2 linked regions of the Priestia megaterium genome follow. The protein of the gene in region 1 binds, or shares a complex with, the protein of each later gene. Links are inferred from orthologs where the notes say so. Each region holds a gene or a part of one and is shown on either strand. Other genes may lie near its edges. The genes, in order: LIS78_RS22180 and smc.

Evidence for each region.
Region 2: the proteins of LIS78_RS22180 (region 1) and smc are in contact, whole or in part, in a crystal structure (PDB 3ZGX), measured with the Bacillus subtilis proteins. The link is inferred for Priestia megaterium from one-to-one orthologs.

What each region holds. Positions count from the first base shown.
Region 1 is NZ_CP085442.1:4,278,376-4,281,565, reverse strand. The notes cover bases 150-3,019. They hold LIS78_RS22180 (segregation/condensation protein A), read left to right. Parts: upstream 150-1,141; coding sequence 1,142-1,897; downstream 1,898-3,019. Other genes in these bases: LIS78_RS22170 (D-alanyl-D-alanine carboxypeptidase family protein), read left to right, coding at 2,585-3,019; scpB (SMC-Scp complex subunit ScpB), read left to right, coding at 1,894-2,466; LIS78_RS22185 (YjcZ family sporulation protein), read right to left, coding at 845-943; LIS78_RS22190 (DUF309 domain-containing protein), read right to left, coding at 191-712. Outside these bases: LIS78_RS22195 (GNAT family N-acetyltransferase), read left to right, coding at 1-115; more of LIS78_RS22170, read left to right, coding at 3,020-3,190. UniProt on the Bacillus subtilis protein: Participates in chromosomal partition during cell division. May act via the formation of a condensin-like complex containing Smc and ScpB that pull DNA away from mid-cell into both cell halves.
Region 2 is NZ_CP085442.1:4,118,112-4,122,550, forward strand. The notes cover bases 321-4,439. They hold smc (chromosome segregation protein SMC), read right to left. Parts: upstream 4,082-4,439; coding sequence 521-4,081; downstream 321-520. Other genes in these bases: ftsY (signal recognition particle-docking protein FtsY), read right to left, coding at 321-495; rnc (ribonuclease III), read right to left, coding at 4,159-4,439. In the rest of the region: more of ftsY, read right to left, coding at 1-320. UniProt on the Bacillus subtilis protein: Required for chromosome condensation and partitioning.

The sequences.
Region 1 (3,190 bases):
ACAGGGCATTGGCAAAAAAATGATTAAAGCTCTTAAAGAAATGTATACGACTGCACAAATTAAGCCGAGTGAAATCATCGCTCCGTTTTATGAAAAGTGTCAGTCGGATGAATAAAGAAAAGCATGATTAGGTAAGGTGCGAAAGCTTCTTTCACATCTTAGTCATCATAAAACAACAGGTAGCTTCTAGCTACCTGTTGTTTTGTTTTGCCAATAAGTTTGCTTGTCTTTCCGCAATCACATCTGAGCGATCTCGCGTGCTGTGACGATGAACAATCGCATCATTTTGCAGATTAGAAGCTGATAACCAGACAAGCTGTTTATCAGTGCTTCTTTGTTTGCAAGCTCGTAATAATGCTGGATCTTCAATGGGCAAGTTAATACTTTTATATGGCTGATAGGTATCGATTAAAGCTAATTGTTTGCGAAGAAGTTTAAGCAGTGAAGGATAATTAAGTCCAAGCTGTGCAATATTTTCTTCTTCCTTCGTTAAAATTGCCAGCGCCTTTTGCATCGTTCTTTTGGCTCCGGCGAAATTTTGGCGTCGATGATGATAGAGTGAAACAGCAATTTGAATAAGGCCAACCCAAATAATATTGCGGTGCCCTCTTTCGTCTTTTTTCCAGTGTTCTTCTAGCAGTTCATGACATTCAAAGTAATCCCGGTCGCCATGAAAATGAACTAAATAATCAATATAGGCTTGTGAATACAATCTTGTTCCCTCCTGGTAAGACTCTATATGTAGTGTATCACAAAAATTAGCTATTCATCATCGCGGTACCTTTAAAGAGACAAACGTGCTCAAGGTATGGCGAACACGTTTGTTTTTATTCAATATGTGTGGTTAGAAGCGTAAGCAAGAACAACCAACAATAATTAATAAAATAAACAGTACAACAATTAAAGCGAAACCGCTACCGTATCCACAAGATTTTTCACCCATGCGAGTTCCTCCTTCAGTCATTTCAAAATGTTATTACCTTGACATCATATGTATGTTTAAACTTTTTGTATGGGCAAATGACCTATTTTCACGTTAATTTGTATTGGACATGTGTCTATAATCCTCTATACTAATGATAGTAACGTTATATAAAGCAGCAGAAATGATAAGCAATTGAAAAGTGTTGGTGAGATAAAAGTGGAGTATAGTGTAAAAGTAGATGCGTTTGAAGGACCTTTAGATCTTCTTCTGCATTTGATTAACCGATTTGAAATTGATATTTACGATATCCCAGTAGCGACAATTACTGAGCAATATATGATGTTTATACATACAATGAATGAGCTTCAGCTAGACGTTGCCAGTGAGTATCTAGTCATGGCAGCAACCTTGCTTCAAATTAAAAGTAAAATGCTTCTGCCTACGTATGAAGAAGATATGGATGAAATTGAAATGGTCGATGAAGAAGATCCGCGTGAAGAATTGATGCAGCGCTTAATTGAATATCGAAAGTTTAAAGAAGCGGCGGTAGAGCTTCAAAAGCTGGAAGAAGACCAAAGTCATGTGTATACAAAACCTCCAAGTAATGTGCAAATAAATGCAGAAGAACGTACGCAGCCTCAGGACGAAGGATTGGATATATCACTGTATGATATGCTAAGTGCTTTTCAAAAGTTGATGAAACGAAAGCAAAACAAAAAGCCTATGCAGACGAAAATAGCAAGGCAAGATATTCCAATTGACAAGCGCATGAGTGAAATTGTGAATGAATTAAAAGCCTTTAAAGGGAAAAAAAGTTTTTATCAGCTGTTTCCTTATCAAGAGCGTGATCATATTGTTGTAACGTTTTTAGCTGTGCTGGAATTAATGAAAGAAAATGAAATCGTTGTGGAACAGCAGCACAATCTAGACGAGCTTTATGTATCGTATCGAGAAAGGAATGAAGAGGAATGACAACGAATAATCTACAGGCTATTATTGAGAGCTTACTTTTTGTTTCTGGTGATGAAGGTCTATCCATTAGCCGGTTAGCTGAGATTATAGAAAAGCCTCATGAAGACATTCAAGGTGCTTTGGAGAGCTTAGAGCAAGAGTGTAAGTTCAGAGGAGTTACACTTATTGAAATAGGAGGGGCCTATCAGCTTGTCACAAAAAAAGAGTATGCACCATATATTGAGAAGCTCGTAGAAGCTCCCGCTAATCAATCATTATCACAAGCAGCGCTTGAAACGTTAGCTATTGTAGCGTATAAGCAGCCAATTACAAGAGCTGAAATCGAAGAGATTCGCGGAGTGAAAACGGAAAGACCTCTTCAAACTTTAATTGGAAAGGTTTTATTAAAAGAAGTGGGACGAGCGGAAGGCGCAGGTCGGGCCATCTTATACGGAACGACAAAAGAATTTTTAGGCTATTTTGGCCTTAAAAGTATCGAAGAGCTGCCGCCGCTTCCAGAAGATTTATTACAAGAAGGAACCGATCAAGAAGCAGATTTGTTTTTTCAATCGTTTCAAGAAATGAAGTGAAAGTGTAAAAGAACATAGAGTTTTTTCTATGTTCTTTTTTGTATGGACAAATCTTTTCATTCATAACCAAAAAAGACGAGCATAAACTTGTACAAACAGGTAGAGGGACGGGGATGACATGAAAAGAAGCAAAAAAAGTATCATCTATCTATTTATTGTATTGCTATGTCTCAGCGGTTGGCCTTCCACATCATCTGCAGCGGGGAGCGTAAGTGCTCATAGTGCTATTTTGATGGAACAGAAATCAGGGAGAGTGTTATATGCTAAAAATGCAGATCAAGTTAGCCGAATTGCTAGCATTACAAAAATTATGACAGCAATACTGGCGATTGAATCTGGCAAAATAAATAAAACAGTTACCGTTAGCCACAACGCAGTTGGTGTTGAAGGTTCTTCTGTGTATTTAGTTGAAGGTGAAAAAATAAAATTAAAAGATTTAGTATATGGCTTGATGCTTCGTTCGGGTAATGATGCTGCTGTAGCTATCGCAGAAGCCGTTGGAGGAAGCGAAGATGGATTTGTTTATTTGATGAATAAAAAAGCAGAAGAAATTGGCATGACAAATACAACATTTCAAAATCCGCATGGATTAGACGATCATGAAAATCATCGCTCAACAGCGCACGATATGGCTCTGCTAATGCGCTATGCAATGAATAATAAAATTTTCAAAGAGATTTCAGGAACAAAAGTCTATCGAATGAAGCATCCTGAAGAGAAATGG
Region 2 (4,439 bases), 160 kb from region 1 along the record:
CTCAATCGCACCGGCACGGAACGTATCACCTGCTGCCATTACGACTTTTTTGCCTTCTTGTTTGAATTTATGCGCAATTTTCCCAATTGTTGTTGTTTTTCCAACGCCGTTTACCCCTACAAACAAAATCACCGTTAAATCATTTTGCTGCATATTCAGTTCACCAATCTGCTCTTCACCAGACTCATAAATGTCAATTAATTTCTCAGAGATGACAGCCTGCACATCTTGAGGGTCCTTAATATTACGGCGTTTCACTTCCGATTTTAAGTCATCAATTAAATCCAACACGGTAGCCACACCGACATCAGCACTAATTAAAATTTCTTCTAATTCCTCAAAAAATTCTTCGTCTACTTGACGATAGCGAGACACTAGATCATTCACCCGTTCTGAAAAAGAATTGCGCGTTTTTGATAATCCATCTTTAAATTTTTGTGTAACAGAATCCGTTTGCATTGTAATTTTTTCTTTTAGTTTCTTAAAAAAGCTCATTCGTACCACCCTTTCATTCTATGAGTTAAACATATTGCTTTGATTCTTCTAAACGAACAGAGACTAATTTCGATACGCCAGATTCTTGCATCGTCACACCGTACAGTACATCAGCTTCTTCCATTGTACCTTTTCGGTGAGTAATAACAATGAACTGTGTTTGATTACTAAATTTGCGTAAATACGTAGCAAAGCGATGAACGTTTGCTTCATCAAGCGCCGCTTCCACTTCATCTAGCACACAAAACGGAACTGGACGTACTTTCAAGATAGAAAACAGGAGGGCAATAGCTGTTAACGAACGCTCGCCGCCTGACAGCAACCCTAGATTCTGCAGTTTTTTCCCAGGAGGCTGGGCAACAATTTCCACCCCTGTATTTAATAAATCTTTCGGATCTGTTAATTTCAAATCCGCTTTTCCTCCGCCGAATAGTGAAGAGAACACTGTACCAAATTCATTGCGGATACGAGAAAACGTATCAGAAAAGCGTTTCTTCATTTCCCCGTCCATTTCTTCAATCACTTGATACAGGGTATTTTTCGCTTCGTCCAGGTCCGCTCGCTGCGTATTTAAAAATTCATAGCGCTCTGAAACGCGTTCATATTGTTCAATAGAACCTAAGTTTACGGTTCCTAATTCATCAATTGCCAACTTAATGAGCTTGATTTTTTTCCTCGCTTCTTGAATATCTAATGTTAAAGGATACTTTTCTTTTGCTGCTTCAAAGCTAATTTCGTACTCTTCTGTCAGCTGCTGCAGACGGCTGTCTAGCTCTACGTCAATTCGATTGATTTTGACTTCTTCATCTTTTAAAGCATCCGCAATTTGTTTGTACTGACGCTGCAGCTCTTTTACAATCCTCTCTTCGTCTTCAAGTTTATTCTGGGCTTTCAACCGCTCTGATCTGCAGTCATCCATTAATTTTAACGTTTCTGTCTTTTCTTTTATTCGCTCATGCGCCGCTTCTTCGAGCTGAAGTTCACCCGAGTCGTTGCTCGTGATTTCACTGGTTAAAAGAGAAAGATCATCTGTAGTTTCAGACAAACGCTGAATGGTTTGATCAAGCTCAAAACACACTCTTTCATATTTTTCTTGCTGATTTGCAAGGAACTGTTCTTTTTTCGCAAGAAGGACTTTTACTTCTGTAAGCTCATGTTGAACCGTTTCTTTAGACGTTTGCTGTGTATGCTTGCGTGCAGCTAACTCTTCAATATTTTTCTCTAATACATTTGCTTGCTGCTGATTTCCTTGCAAACTCGTATGCAGCTCATCAATTCGAGCGGACAAGCTTGTTTGATCTTGTCTAAAGCTAGCAATATCATGATCGTACATGGTTAAGCGGTCATTCACTGCTTTTTCTTCGATGTCAATTTGCTTTACTTCTCGGTCAGATTCCTGCTCTTTGTCTTTCAAGCGTTCCACAAATGCCTGCTGTTTATTAATTTCCTGTTGAAGCTCTTCAATCTGTGACTTTTTATCTTTTACATCTTGCTCGAGCACAAGCGTCTTTTGTTCCATCTCTTCTATTTTTGCCGTAATGGCTTCCACTTCACGCTGACGGCCTAACAAAGAGTTGGACTTTTGCTTCATTGAACCGCCTGTCATCGAACCACCAGGGTTGACGACATCTCCTTTAATGGTCACAAAACGATAGCGGTGCTGCACAAGACGGGCAAGTTCATTCGCACCTTTTAAATCATTGACAACAATAACGGTTCCAAGCAAATTTTTAATAACTCGGTCGTAGGTAGCTTCGTATTTAACAAGAGATGAAGCGATTCCTACATACGCTTCGTGACTCTCTAGCATAGAAATAGTTTGAGCCGGAACATAACGGTCTTTTACAGACGTCAGTGGTAAAAATGTAGCTCTCCCGTAACCATTTTGTTTTAAAAAGCCAATTGCCTGACGTGCACTTTGTTCGTCTTGAACGACAATATGCTGAGCTGCTCCTCCAAGCGCAATTTCAAGCGCTGTTTCATACTCTTTTGGGACATTGATTAGCTCAGCAATGGCGCCTTTGATACCTGCAAGCTTCTCATCACGCGCTTTTAATACTTCTTTTACACCGTGAAAATAACCTTCATAGTCTTCTTGCATCTCTTCAAGCATTTCTTTTCGTGATTTTGTCTGTTGCACGTACTGATAAGCTTGATAAAGCGTAGACTCTTGTTTGCGATAGGCTTGCCTTAATGACTCAAGCTTCTCTCCTTGCTGCTTATACACTTGCACAGCTTGCTGAAGCTCTTGACGAAACTGAGCAAGCCTTTTGATCGCCGCTTCTTTTCGCTGCGTTAATTCACGGCGCTGTTCTACGTATTGCTCGTTGGATTTTGTTAAACGCTGCTCTTTTTCAAACGTTTGCATTTTTTGCTGCTCTAAAAATGAAATTTCATTTCGAGCGGATGTTTGAGCGTTCGCTAATTCAAAATACTCGCTTTTCATCTGTTCAAGTTTTTCTTCTAGATTCTCGCTGTACTGTCTGAACAGCTGTTCCTGCTCAGTAAGCTTCAGACGTATCTCTTGTACTTCTTTTTGAGATTGCTCAAGATCTTTTCCTTCGCTGTCTTTTGCTTTACTTAGCTCTTGATGCTTATGAGTATACTCTTTTACTAAACGTTCCAGCTGCTCTTTATTTTGAAAGGCATTTTTCTTACGCTCTTTTAGTACTTCTTTTTTGCCTTCTAGCTTTTCTACTTCTTCACTTACATATAGTAGTTTTTTATGTAGAGAATCTAGTTGTTCATCTATTTGCTGAATGTGCAAACGAAGGGTCTGGATTTCTCCTTCGCGCGTGCGAATATTCGTCGCGAGAGATTCTTCAAGCTGCTCGTGCTGAGCCATTTCAGCTTTTAATTTTTCCCATTTCTGATGAAGATCTTCAACTTCAAATACCGTAACAGCCACATCCATGTGCTCTAATTCTTCTTTTTTCTGCAAATAATCTTTTGCAATAGACGATTGAATCTGTAAAGGCTCTAACTGACCTTCAATTTCATGAAGAATATCTACCACTCGGTTTAAATTTTCTTGCGTTTCGAGAAGTCGAAGCTCCGCTTTTCGTTTACGCGTTTTGTATTTTAATACACCTGCTGCTTCTTCAAAAATTTTACGGCGCTCGTCAGATTTACTGCTTAGTACTTCTTCTACTTTTCCTTGACTGATAATCGAAAAAGCTTCTCTTCCAAGTCCTGAATCCATAAATAAATCGACAATATCTTTCAAGCGGCACGGCTGGTTGTTAATAAAAAATTCACTGTCTCCTGAGCGGTACACGCGCCTTGTAATACTAACTTCATGGTAGTCAAGCGGGAGAAACTGGTCATCATTTTCCAACGTAAGCGTTACGTCAGCCACATTTACCGCACGGCGCGATTCGCTTCCTGCAAAAATAATGTCCTCCATTTTCCCTCCACGAAGCGATTTGGCTGACTGTTCTCCAAGCACCCAGCGTATGGCATCCGTAATGTTGCTTTTTCCGCTTCCATTCGGTCCTACTACCGCCGTTACACCTGGCACAAAATCTATCGATACTTTTTCTGCAAACGATTTGAACCCTGCAATATCTAATCGTTTGAGGAACATAGAAATCCCCCCTCACACATGTAATCTTTTCATAGCAAATCCCCCTTTATAACGAATACGTTAAGAGGGGGATCATTTTATTTCGTTTGACTTGCTCTAATTTTCGTAATAGCTACTTGAGCTGCTTTTTGCTCTGCTTCTTTTTTCGAACGGCCTACACCAACGCCGAGCTCTTCACCATTTAACGATACGCGAGATAAGAATTCGCGATTATGCGCTGGACCTTTTTCTTGCAAAACTTTGTATTCTAATTGTCCAACTCCATCACGTTGAATCACTTCTTGAAGCTGGCTTTTGAAATCCATCACATGAGAAAAAGCACCTTCATTAATTTTTGGAAAGACAACTTTTTTTAGAA